DNA from 3 places in the Rhizobium sp. WW22 genome. Region 3 is predicted to be linked to each of the others. Evidence: riboswitches for the same ligand, from Rfam matches in the RefSeq annotation. Region 3 holds a riboswitch; each other region holds the start of a gene.
What was found. Region 3 has a riboswitch for thiamine pyrophosphate ahead of thiM (hydroxyethylthiazole kinase). Riboswitches for the same ligand answer to the same signal wherever they lie in the genome.
Positions count from the first base shown of each region.

Region 1: linked by a shared signal. The riboswitch ahead of thiC (phosphomethylpyrimidine synthase ThiC) and the one ahead of thiM (hydroxyethylthiazole kinase) in region 3 are both predicted to bind thiamine pyrophosphate.
Region 2: linked by a shared signal. The riboswitch ahead of thiB (thiamine ABC transporter substrate binding subunit) and the one ahead of thiM (hydroxyethylthiazole kinase) in region 3 are both predicted to bind thiamine pyrophosphate.

Region 1 is NZ_CP178199.1:1,424,286-1,428,645, reverse strand. It holds gene thiC (phosphomethylpyrimidine synthase ThiC) at 1-1,383, opposite strand, end outside; TPP riboswitch at 1,476-1,607, opposite strand; gene ACK83U_RS25565 (porin) at 2,217-3,308, shown strand; gene ACK83U_RS25560 (TetR/AcrR family transcriptional regulator) at 3,524-4,009, opposite strand; partial or broken gene ACK83U_RS25555 (TetR family transcriptional regulator) at 4,058-4,180, opposite strand.
Region 2 is NZ_CP178198.1:3,216,711-3,221,070, forward strand. It holds gene ACK83U_RS15740 (MarR family winged helix-turn-helix transcriptional regulator) at 1-463, opposite strand, end outside; gene ACK83U_RS15745 (MDR family MFS transporter) at 628-2,163, shown strand; TPP riboswitch at 2,234-2,350, shown strand; gene thiB (thiamine ABC transporter substrate binding subunit) at 2,436-3,428, shown strand; gene thiP (thiamine/thiamine pyrophosphate ABC transporter permease ThiP) at 3,436-4,360, shown strand, end outside.
Region 3 is NZ_CP178199.1:1,140,936-1,145,295, reverse strand. It holds gene thiD (bifunctional hydroxymethylpyrimidine kinase/phosphomethylpyrimidine kinase) at 1-452, opposite strand, end outside; gene thiE (thiamine phosphate synthase) at 449-1,087, opposite strand; gene thiM (hydroxyethylthiazole kinase) at 1,084-1,887, opposite strand; TPP riboswitch at 1,938-2,034, opposite strand; gene ACK83U_RS24225 (DUF1127 domain-containing protein) at 2,268-2,414, shown strand; gene yghU (glutathione-dependent disulfide-bond oxidoreductase) at 2,988-3,863, shown strand; gene ACK83U_RS24215 (hypothetical protein) at 4,076-4,360, shown strand, end outside.

The DNA of each region.
Region 1 (4,360 bases), 280 kb from region 3:
CATGGCAGCGCCGATGCCCGATGTGATGTGGTCATAGCCGGGCGCGATATCCGTCGTTAGCGGCCCGAGCGTGTAAAAGGGCGCCTCGCCGCAGACGGAAAGCTGCTTGTCCATGTTTTCCTTGATCTTGTGCATCGGCACATGGCCGGGGCCTTCGATCATCACCTGGCAATCCTTGGCCCAGGCGATCTTCGTCAGCTCGCCGAGTGTTTCCAGTTCGGCGAATTGTGCGGCGTCGTTGGCATCAGCTATCGAGCCGGGGCGCAGGCCGTCGCCGAGCGAGAAGGAGACGTCATAGGCACGGCAGATATCGCAGATTTCCTCGAAATGCTCGTAAAGGAAGCTCTCGCGATGGTGATGCAGACACCACTTGGCCATGATCGAACCGCCGCGCGAGACGATGCCGGTGACGCGATTGACGGTGAGCGGGATGTAATGCAGCCGCACACCGGCATGGATGGTGAAATAGTCGACGCCCTGTTCCGCCTGCTCGATCAGCGTGTCGCGATAGATTTCCCAGGTCAGTTCCTCGGCAATGCCGCCGACCTTTTCCAGTGCCTGATAGAGCGGTACGGTGCCGATCGGCAGCGGCGAATTGCGGATGATCCATTCGCGGATGTTGTGGATGTTGCGGCCGGTCGAAAGGTCCATGACGGTATCGGCACCCCAGCGGGCAGCCCAGACCATCTTCTCGACCTCCTCCGCCATTGAGGAGGTGACTGCGGAATTGCCGATATTGGCGTTGATCTTCACCAGGAAGTTCCGGCCGATGATCATCGGCTCGCTTTCGGAGTGATTGATGTTGGCCGGAATGATCGCCCGGCCGCTCGCAACTTCCTGGCGGACGAATTCCGGGGTGACATGATCCGGAATATGGGCGCCGAAGCTTTCGCCATCGCGAATCAGGGCTTCTGCCTTGGCCTTGCGGCCGAGATTTTCGCGAATGGCGATGAATTCCATTTCCGGCGTGATGATGCCGGCGCGCGCATAGGCGAGTTGGGTGACCGCCTTGCCGTCTTTCGCCCGCAGGGGCTGGCGCTTGGCCGGAAATTCCGGTGTCAGCCGCTCGCCGGTGACGAAACCATTGTCTTCAGGGCGCACATGCCGGCCTTCATAAGTCTCGACATCGCCGCGAGCGAGAACCCAGTCGCGGCGTAGCTGAGATAGACCCTCCTCGATGCGGATATCGGCGCCCTCGATTGTGTAGGGGCCGGAAGAATCATAAACAATGACAGGCGGCTCGCCCGAGGTCGGATGGACGCTGATTTCGCGCATCGGCACGCGGATGTCCGGGTGGATCTCTCCGGGAACATAGATTTTCGCGGATGCCGGCAGCGGGCCGGTGGTGACGGTCGGAGTGAGGTTCTTTGCGGCAATATTCATGGTTTGAGGCTCCAAGTTGCAGTTGGAGACCCAGTCAATCAGCCGGAATGATGAAAAGACGCCGGCATGGAATCCAGGCGGGAATCCGAAGCCTTCGAGCGCTTGCACCGTCCCTACGCCAGTATGAACTGGATCAGGTTCAACGGGTCACTGCGCAACAGGAGGCAAAGCCTCATTGTCCAGCAGTATCTCAGCCCCTTGCCGGGACCCCCCTGGTGAATACGGAAAGGCTATGCCTTACCCTTGTTCTCTGTCAACCCCGCAACGACGGTCGCGTTTTCTCAATCGATTGACCAGTGTGGCGCGGGGGCGGCTTGGATTCTATAGGGGCGAGCCTCCTATAGGCGCGATCATCATCTTCGATGACGCTGCTCTTGATCTAAGTCCGTTCCCGCATAAATGGTACCGATGAAAATTCCGGATCTCGAGCCTGATTGGGGAAGGCTGTCTCGATTTGGTGCGAATTCTTGAACCTTGGCGACGGCCGACTATTCCGGCAGTAAAAGGCTCAGCCCGCCGCCAGTTGCATTTAAGCAACAGCAATCAAGTCTAATGCCGGGGCGGGTTTCACAGAATTGACAAACATACGGGCTGTTTGTAAACCAAATATAGGACATAACTGTCTTACGGACGAGCAATCGGCCGGATCGGTAGAGGCATTTCAAAACCTTTGCCGCGGGGTGAATTATGGAGGTTAGAGGGGACTCAAGCCGACATCAGGTGCGTATCTGCCGGACTGCCCGGTTGCGTTTAAACCGACGTAATCCTCAGGGTGGTGTTCCAGCTTTGTACTCGCGGTAAATTGGAATGCATATTGCAACCAGGAGTTTAAAATGAACATCAAGAGCCTTCTTCTCGGCTCCGCTGCTGCGCTAGCAGCAGTTTCTGGCGCCCATGCGGCTGACGCGATCGTCGCTGCTGAGCCCGAGCCGCTGGAATACGTTCGCATCTGCGACGCATACGGCGCTGGCTACTTCTTCATTCCAGGCACCGAAACCTGCCTCAAGATCGGCGGCCGCGTCCGTACCGAAGGCGAGTGGTACGATGCCTACAACCCGAACAGCCATAACGGTACGCTGTGGCACACCCGTGCGGAGCTGAGCGTCGACACGGCAACCGACACCGAATACGGCCCGCTGAAGACCAACACGGTCATCCGTTGGGACTGGAATGACGGCAACTCCACCTCCACGAAGCTGCTGTTCGCAAACATCAGCCTCGGCGGTTTCCTCGTTGGTAAGGCTGACTCCCAGTACAACTCCTACATCGGTTATGCCGGCGACGTCATCAACGACGACGTGATCTATGACGGTCCGTACGAACTCAACCAGTTGACCTACAACTACGACGCCGGCAACGGCTTCACGGCTGTGATCTCGGTTGAAGACTCGAACTCCAGCGGTTCTGGCGCTTCCTATGGCTCCAGCTGGTGGTCTGACGACAAGGGCAACCACTACGCTCCTGACGTCGTTGCCGGTGCTGGCTTCAAGTCCGGCGCATGGGGCTTCAAGGTCGTTGGCGGTTACGACTCGATCGTCGAAGAAGGCGCCATCAAGGCTCGTGTCGATGCTGACTTCGGTACCTTCTCGGCCTTCTTGATGGGCGGCTGGAACACCGACGGCGACAAGCTGAACAAGTATGCCGGCACCAACCTCGATCGTTCGGCTTGCCCGGTTAACGATGCATCGAAGTGCGGCTGGGGTGACTGGGCTGTTTGGGGCGGCGTTGGCGTTCCGATCAACGAAAAGCTGAAGTGGAACCTGCAGCTCGCCTACACCGACTCGAAGATTTTTGCCGCAACCACCAACGTCAAGTGGAACCCGGTCAAGAACCTGCTCATCGAGCCGGAAGTCTCCTACACCAACTTCGATTCTGTGAACCAGGATCAGTGGGCTGGTATCCTGCGCTTCGAGCGTAGCTTCTAATATTGAATTACCCGGCTCAATGCCGGGTAAGAGAAGCCTGACGTTCCAATCCGTCAGGCTTCTTTCATCGATCGGTTGACCTCCGATCAAAGCAAAGGATCTGGCTTTCCCTCCGGATCCTTTTTTATTTCCAGCTTTGGGAAATCGGTTCAGCTCCCGGCAGAAGCTTCAAACTGCCGTCGTTGGTTCTCTTCAATTCCGAAGAGACCACCGTTCTAGGCTTTTTCCGGTATCATCGCGGCAATCGCCAGTTCCTGCGTCTGTGCAAGCGGGAACCAGGTTTTAAGCACCATCTTTATGAACATCTGTCCACACGGGACCAGTTCGAAGCTGCCTCGGTCGAGGGTCCATTCGGTGATCAGGCCGCCGATGACCGCTGTCAATGCGGAAGAGGCAGTATCCGGCGTCCAGGGAGGCGGAAGTTTTGTCTTTTCATCCATAAGGGTGAATATGCGTTCGAAATTTTCGTGCATGTCGTGCCGAAACGAACTCGCACGGCTCGTGGTGCCGTCGCAAAACGCCATGTCGAGATGCATCATAACTTTCAGCATGCTACGCTTGCGCGGGTCGCTGTGGATATCGTCAAATATCGCGGCTATGGTATCGGCGATGAGATCGAGCGGGTTGGGCGGCAGTTCCTTCGACATCCGCTCCGCCAGATCCTTGAACGGCTGCTGGGCCTCGTCGCGGATCGCAAACATCAGCCCTTGCTTGTTCTTGAAATGCCAATGCACTGCCCCCCGCGTGACACCGGCGGCTACGGCTATCTCTTCCAGGCTGACATTCTCGTAGCCCTTGTCGAGAAACAGAGCTTTTGCGGATTGCAAAATCTCGTTCCTCGTTTCTGCCGCCTCCTCCTTAGTTCGCCTCATTCACCTCTCCACAGAAACCGATGTTCAAGCTGCGCCCCTCTTATTGATATTCTTCTTCCATCATACCGTTCAGTGCTGGAGCCCATATACCAGCGATGCTCAACGGAGTGGAGGTATTTATCTATCCTCAAAAATTGAGCAAGCAAATCGTAACAGAATATATCCTGTCAAGCGCTATAA
Region 2 (4,360 bases), on a different replicon from region 3:
AGAGAAACGAAAAGCTCTCGATGTCTTCGGGCGACCAATCGGCAAAGATGCTTCCGATAACGGCGTATTTCTGCACCTGGATTTCCGACAGCAAGCGCTGCCCGAGTGCGGTCAGCACCACGACGATACGCCGCGCGTCCGCCTGCGATGCCTTTCGCCGCAACACACCACGCGTCACCATGTCGGCAGTGATGCGGCTCGCGCGCGATGGATCGATTCGCAAGAGCTCGGCAATCGTGCCGACGGTCACTTCGCCCGTATCTTCCGCCCGCCGCACGACATCGAGCACATCGAGATGCGAAAGCTCAAGCCCCGGAGCCACGTGTTGAATGGCGAGCCTGCCGATCATGCGACGGCCGGTCAGCAAGCGCATGCGCATCATCGCCTGACCGATGCGCAGAAACTTCTCGTCTTCGGCCAGCGTCGGAACTTCGATATCTTTTGTATTCGGCGCAGATGTCATCCCTAAAGCATAGCAGAGGTCGGGACGAAACAAAACATGCAAATGGCATTCACCTGCCATTGACAATTATATGCTAATAGCACATATATTCACCCATGAAGACCGGGCGTCCCGCGCATTCGCTCGATAGCGCAGCGTTCCGGCCCAGTTCGGGTTCTTGCTCCATGGACATGCAGACAAGCTTCACACCGCTCGTGGCGGATCACAAACGGCGGCTTATTCTTTTCCTCTTTCTGATGACTGCCATGTTCATGGCAACGCTCGACAACCAGATCGTCTCGACGGCACTGCCGACGATCGTCGGCGAGTTCGGGCATCTGGATCGCTTCGGCTGGATCGGATCGGCCTATCTTCTCTCACTTTCCGCCGTCATGCCCGTCTACGGCAAGCTCGGTGATCTCTTCGGCCGCAAATATGTGATGATGACGGCGATCGCGATCTTCACGGTCGGCTCTGCCGTCTGCGGTCTAGCCGTCTCGATGGATACACTGATCGCCGCCCGCGTCCTTCAAGGCTTCGGCGGGGGCGGCATCATGGTCTCGATCTTCGCCGTCAACGCCGATCTTTTCGAGCCGCGCGAGCGTGCGCGCTACCAGAGCTATTCGAGCCTCGTGCTGATGGCGTCGGGCGCCATCGGCCCCGTTCTCGGCGGCACGATGAGCGATCTTTTCGGCTGGCGTTCGATCTTCCTCGTCAACGTGCCGATCGGCTTCATCGTGCTTGCCGGCCTGGCCTTCATGCTGCCCTACCGCAAGCCTGCCCGCCGTCCGAAGATCGATTATGCCGGCGCCATCGTCCTTGCCCTGACGACGACAAGCATTGTGCTTGCTGCCGACGGAAGCGAACTCTTCGGGTCGCTGCTATCGCCGCAATGCCTTGGTATTATTGCCTTCGGGGTGATCTGCGCCATCGCCTGGGTCTTCATAGAGCGCCGCGCGCCCGAGCCGATTGTGCCAATGACGCTGTTCCGCAATCCGACATTCGGCCTTCTGCTGATCCTCTCGATCACCAGCGGCGCCGTCGCCATCGGCATGGTCAATTACTTCGCGCTCTTCCTGCAGACGACGACAGGCCTTTCTCCCTCCATGGCCGGGCTGCTGTTCATTCTCCTGACCGGCGGCATCGTCTGCGGCTCGCTCTCCGCCGGCCGGCTGATCGCGGCCAAAGGCCGTTACAAGCCGTTTGCCGTCGCCAGCGCCAGCTGCAGCACCATCGCATTCGCCTCGCTCGCCTTCGTCCATGCCGGTACGCCCATCGTCCTCATTGGCGGCCTGATGCTGCTGCACGGCATCGGCATCGGCCTTGCCCAGCAGGTGCCCGTTATCGGCGTACAGAATGCAGCGGCTGCCCGCGACGTTGGCGCCGCGACCGGTGCCGTCACGCTGTCGCGCATGGGCGGCGCCTCCATTGCCATCTCCATTTACGGCGCCATCATCGCCGCCAAACTCGGCAATGTCGGCGTCTCCATATCCGGCGTACCGAACATCGAGGAGCTGACGCCCAAGATGATGGCCGCCTTGCCCGAGATTACCCGCGAGGCCGTCGCCAACGCCTATGCGAGCGCCTTCAGCCCGTTGTTCATAACGGCAGCCGGCATCTGCATGTTTGGTCTCTTGACCTCGCTGACACTGAAGAATGTGCAGCTCCCGGGTGCCGCGAAGAAATTCGAAAGCCCGGCGGTCGCGGAAGCTGCCGAGTAAATCCTTCCTGCTGCAATCGGCAAGGGAATCATTTCCCTTGTCATCCCTCCGTCACAAGGCTAAATCTGCCGACGCTCTAACGGGGTGCCTTATGTCCTTCAGGACATTTGGCTGAGAGGCTTTCACCGGCCAACCCGCGGAACCTGATCCGGCTAACACCGGCGGAGGGATTAGACGCGTGACGAAATCATAGCGCCCTTTCCCCTTCAAGACGAAACCAAAGTGGAGGCGCTGTCGTGCAAAACCGATCGCTATTGTCATTCTTCACCGGCCTGGCCCTTGCCGCCGGCGCAACGTTTTTTGCTTCTCAGACGGCTGAAGCAGCCGACAAGACCCTGACCATCTACACCTATGAAAGCTTCACCGCCGACTGGGGTCCTGGTGCCAAGGTCAAGGCAGCTTTCGAAAAGACCTGCGGCTGCACGGTCAACTACGTTGCCGTCACCGATGGCGTTGCACTTCTCTCCCGCCTCAAACTGGAAGGAACGGGTACCAAGGCCGATGTCGTTCTCGGTCTCGACACCAATCTTATCGACGAAGCCAAGGATACCGGCCTCTTCGACGCAAGCGGCGTCGACACCTCGGCCCTCAAGGTTCCCGGCGGTTTCAAGGACGACGTCTTCGTGCCCTACGACTACGGCCATTTCGCCGTGATCTATGACAGCCAGACCGTCAAGAACCCGCCCAAGAGCATGAAGGATCTCGTCGAAGGCGATCCCGCGCAGAAGATCGTCATCGAGGATCCGCGCACCTCGACGCCGGGTCTCGGCCTGCTGCTCTGGGTCAAGTCGATCTATGGCGACAAATCCGCCGATGCCTGGGCGAAGCTCAAAGGCCGCATCCTGACGGTCACCCCCGGCTGGTCGGAAGCCTATGACCTGTTCACCAAGGGCGAAGCGCCGATGGTGCTCTCCTACACGACGTCACCGGCCTATCACATGATCGAAGACAAGACCGATCGCTATCAGGCCGCCGCCTTCTCGGAAGGGCATTACATTCAGATCGAGGTCGCCGGCCTCATCAAGTCCTCGCCGAACAAGGAACTTGCCCGCGATTTCCTGAAATTCATGATCTCCACCGGCTTCCAAGACATCATTCCGACAAGCAACTGGATGATGCCGGTTTCCGCCACTTCTGAGCCGCTGCCGGATGCCTTCAGCAAGCTCGTGGTGCCGTCGAAGACCTTCCTGATGAGCCCTGCGGACGTCGACAAGAACCGTAAAGCCTGGATCGACGAATGGCTGACCGCCACCAGCGGCAACTGATGCCTTGATCATACTCACGGCACCCGAGCGAAGACGCGCTATTTCCGGCGGGGCGTTCAGCCTCGGCAGCATTGCGCTCTTCGTCGGGATCGCCGTTCTTGTTCTTCTCTCCGCCGGCATCGAATCCGGCAGCGACACCTCGCTCACAGACCCATATCTACTGCGCATCCTGCGCTTCACACTGCTGCAGGCGGTGCTTTCGACACTGCTCTCCATTGTGCTCGCCATTCCGGTCGCCCGCGCATTGGCGCGCCAGCCGCGCTTTCCCGGCCGGCTGTGGCTGATCCGACTGATGGCCGTGCCGATGGGCCTGCCGGTGCTGATCGGCGCGCTCGGCCTGCTCGGCATATGGGGCCGGCAGGGGCTCATCAATCAGGCGCTATCAGCACTCGGCCTGTCGCAGCCCGTCAGCATCTATGGCCTGGCCGGTATCCTGCTTGCGCATGTCTTCTTCAACATGCCGCTCGCCTGCCGACTGATGCTGGTCGGACTGGAGCGTGTGCCAGGGGAATATTGGCTCGTGGCCGGCGGGCTGGGCATGCAGCCCATCTCGGTCTTCCGCTTCATCGAATGGCCTATCCTGCGCGGCCTCGTTCCCGGCATCGCCGGCCTGATCTTCATGCTCTGCGCCACCAGCTTCACGCTGGTCCTGATCCTCGGCGGCGGTCCGGCCGCGACGACGCTGGAAGTGGCGATCTACCAGGCGCTCCGCTTCGATTTCGATCCCGGCCGCGCCGTGATGCTGTCGCTGCTGCAGATCGTCGTCACCCTGCTTGTGCTCGGCGTCATGACGCTGTTTCGAGCTCCCGACGATCACGGATTGACGGCCGGCCGGGCGCTGCGCCGCATCGATGGACAGGGGATGGCTGCGCGGTACGTCGATACTGCGCTGCTGGCGGCCGCGACGCTCTTTCTCGGCATGCCGCTTGCTG
Region 3 (4,360 bases):
GCCTCTGCGTCATGCAAGAGCGCAGCCGCCTCGGGTAGGTTCGGGGTAATGACGGTCGCAAGCGGCAGCAGCCGCGTGGTCAGCACGTCAACGGCATCGGCGGCCAGCAGGGCTGCGCCACCCTTGGCGATCATGACCGGGTCGAGGACGACGGGTACATCGCGATGTCGCGACAGAATGTCCGCGACGGCACTGGCGATGGCGGCATTGGCGATCATACCGATCTTCACGGCATCCACACGGATGTCGGCAAAGATCGCATTGATCTGATCTGCCACGAAATGTGGAGGCACGGGATGGACGCCGGAGACGCCCTGCGTGTTCTGCGCCGTCAAAGCAGTCAGAGCCGCCATTCCATAAACGCCGCGAGCGGAGAAAGCCTTCAGGTCGGCCTGAATGCCAGCGCCGCCGGAGGGATCGGAGCCGGCGATAGATAGAACGTTGCGGATCATTGGCGAGCCTCCTTGATGGCTTTCGCGATGATGATTGTCGCCGCTTGCGGGTCCGGTTGTCCGCATATGGCTGAGACGACCGCGAGGCCATCTGCGCCGCACGAAAGGACATCGGCGGTATGAACAGCCTTCAGGCCGCCGATTGCCACTGAAGGAACCGGGCAAAGCCTGACGATGCGGGCAAGCCCGTCAAAGCCGATCGGTTGCTTGTGGTCGGGTTTGGTGGGTGTGGCAAAGACCGGACCGATCCCGGCATAGTCGATGATTCCGGCATCTATGGAGGAGGCGAGAGCCTCCGTTTCCACCGAGAGGCCGAGGATCATGTCCGGGCCGATCAGGCGGCGGGCGTCGGCGGCATTCATATCTTCCTGACCGATGTGAAGGCCATCGGCGCCGATGGCGATGGCAGCCTCGACATTGTCGTTGACGATCAGTCGGACATTCGTTCCGTGCAGGATTTGCTTGAGGGCACGGCCGGTTTCGATCATGGCGGGGGTCGAAGCCTCCTTGTCGCGAAGCTGGATCATGGTGGCGCCGCCCGCCACCGCCGCCCGCGTTGTCTCCACCATGCCGAGATCACGGCATAACAGCGGATCGAGGACGAGATAGAGCGAGAGATCGAAGTCTGTCTTCATGCTGCCGATATCCTTGCGTCGCGATCCAGTGTCTCCGGGCTCAAAGCGGCGAGTGCGTCAAGGAAGCGCCAGGAGAAGGAGCCTGGTCCCCCAGCAGCGGCCCCCGCCTGTTCGCCGGCCACGGCAAAGACGGCAAGCGCCGTTATGGTCGCATGGAACGGATCATCCGGAGCTACCGCCGCAAACGCACCGACGAGGCAGGTTAGCGAGCATCCAAGTGCGGTTACTTGCGGCATCAATGGCGAACCGCCTGCAATGCGCTTCGCCTTCTGCCCATCCGTCACGAAATCCGTAACGCCTGTGACTGCCACTACGCAGCTGTGCTTTTCCGCGAGTTGAAGGGCGGAATCTTCCGCCTGCTCGACGGTATCGCGGCTATCGACGCCTTGGCCGCGGCTCGTCCCGCCGGCAAGCGCGATGATCTCGGATGCGTTGCCGCGAATGATTGTCGGCTTTAGTTCCAGCAAGCGCGTGATGGCATCGCGACGAAACGCGGTCGCATAATGGGCGACGGGATCGAGGACCCAGGGCTTGCCGGCATTGTTTGCCGACTGTGCGGCCTTCAGCATGCCCCTAAGCCAACCCGCGGAAAGCGTGCCGATATTGATCGTCAGCGCGCCGGAGATAGCGGCAAACTCTCCGGCTTCCTCTTCGGCATGTACCATTGCCGGCGATGCGCCGGCGGCAAGCATCATGTTGGCCGCGATGTTCATGGCGACGAAATTGGTGATGCATTGTACCAGGGGAGGGTTCGCCCGCATGGTGCGAAGCAGATTGCCTGCAGTTGTTTGGTCTTGCATATCGCCCCTTTCAGGCGGCGAGACGCGTAGGGACGACGTGGTTCAGCTTCGCGAGGTCCCGAGCGACTTCCTCCGCCAGCATGATCTGGTTCAGGTTCGAAGGGTGCTTCTCAGCCCGCCGGATAGCGGACGCCCCTGTCTCTCATCTCTCTTCTTTTCGCAGACAAAGACGGCGCTGTCATCAGCGAATCGCAAAGGCAGGCGCGACCGACGAATGAAGATCGCCTGCTTTTCGGGCGACGCATGCATTAGACGCATAGGTGCAGTGATTCCTTAGCTCTGCAAAAAGCCAATGGGTTCGACTATATAGTTCTTATCGAAGCGACGGGAGCGCCAAGCACGGCTGCTCAGCTTCGAAAGCCCAAGGAAAGGGGATCATCATGAACGTAGCACGCTCTTTCAACAACTGGCGCAAGTATCGTCAGACGGTCGCCGAACTGGGCCGTATGTCCACGCGCGAACTGCATGATCTGGGTATCGATCGCGGCGAGATCCGCAATGTTGCCCGCGCAGCGATCGCTCGCTAACGGCCGAAACGGCTCCTTATAAAAGCTGCATTATGCCGGCGCCTGTTCCCTTGAGCAGGCGCTTTTGCTTTATGGGCATCACCGTTCATTTCCGCGGCGATTGCTGAAGATTGCATCAATCTAGCTCCTTGCTTTTCGCATGACGCATAACTGCCTTGCAAAGAAATGCCTATGAACTGAGCAAAAGACTGGTATGTTCTTCTCATCGAAGCGATGCATCTCCTCCCGCATCCCTTCGCTTGGCAGACGTCCTTATCCTCCTCCCAGGGACGACTGCAGGAATAGCGGAACTCCTCCTCCCATCCGCTGTTCGGTTCTTGTAAAAAGCCTGCCGCTCCTCCTCCCGCGGCAGGCTTTTTCGTCTTGTTGAACTTCCAAGCGATTGAGAATGGCCCGGATCGGTATAGGGATCCTAGCCCGGCGCAGGCGGCATGCGTGCAAAGCAGCCTCGGCGCATTCAAAGAGTTGGGTATCCTCCTCTCGCAAAAATGAAGAGCGGCCTCTATGTGCGATCTATGTAGCGCGCTACATCGAAGATCGCCCAAATTCGATTCCCGAAAAAGGAGGATGCCCATGACCGGCCCTGCCGAATATACCCCGCCGAAAATCTGGACCTGGAACAAGGCCAATGGCGGCCAGTTCGCCAATATCAATCGCCCGATTGCCGGCCCGACTCACGAGAAGGAACTGCCGGTAGGACGCCATCCCCTTCAGCTCTATTCGCTTGGAACGCCCAACGGCGTGAAGGTCACGATTATGCTCGAAGAGCTGCTGGCGCTTGGTCACAGCGGTGCGGAATATGATGCCTGGCTGATCAAGATCGGTGAGGGCGATCAATTCGGCAGCGGTTTCGTTGACATCAATCCGAATTCGAAGATCCCGGCTTTGCTCGACCGCAGTGGCCCGAAGCCGGTTCGCGTTTTCGAATCGGCCTCGATTTTGATGTATCTCGCCGAAAAATTCGGCGCCTTCCTGCCGACCGAGCAGCCGGCTCGGGCCGAATGCATCTCCTGGCTGTTCTGGCAGATGGGCAGCGCGCCCTATCTCGGCGGCGGTTTCGGTCATTTCTACGCCTATGCGCCGACGAAGATCGAATACGCGATCGACCGTTTTGCCATGGAGGTGAAGCGTCAGCTCGATGTTCTCGATCGTCGCCTGGCCGAAAGCGAATATATCGCCGGCAGCGACTATACGATTGCCGATATCGCCATCTGGCCGTGGTACGGCGGTTTGGCCAAGGGGTGGCAATACGGCGCGGCCGAGTTCCTGCAGGTGCAGGACTATAAGAACGTGCAGCGCTGGGCCGAGCAAATCTACTCGCGTCCTGCCGTCAAGCGCGGCCGCATGGTCAACCGCATGTCGGGCGATCCATCTGAGCAGCTGCGTGAGCGCCATGATGCCAGCGACTTCGAGACGAAGACGCAGGATAAGCTGGAAGCCGCCGGCTGATCCGACCATTCGCTTTGCAGAAATGAGCTCGCGGCCCTCCGGATCGCGAGCTTTTTTATTGCGCGTACTGCTGGCGCTGCCGGCCTTGGCAAGTCAGCCTCGCTCCATCTTGCGAAGCGTAATGTTCGGCTGCCGAGGCTCCCCCGCTCGGCGTAGACCGCAGCGCGATTCTGCAAAGCGTGTCGACATTGGCGAAAGAGGAATGCTTCTCCATGCAGCAAGTTGCTGACGACCGTACCCTGGATAAAAATGCGACTACGGGCGCGTTGTGGAAGCAACAGAGCGAGGCGAGGGATGCGCTGCTGAAACACCTGGTGTCGGGTGGCGATGAACGGCTGGATTGCGATCCGCTCACCGGGCTCAACATGTATGGCTATGGTCCGGCACCCCGGCCCGAAGATCTCGCTTTCGGCTCGTCGACGGCATCGACCATATCCGCCGCCGCCTTTGCCGCGGTCGAATCCTATTACGCGGATCTGAGGCGGGAGATGGAAAAA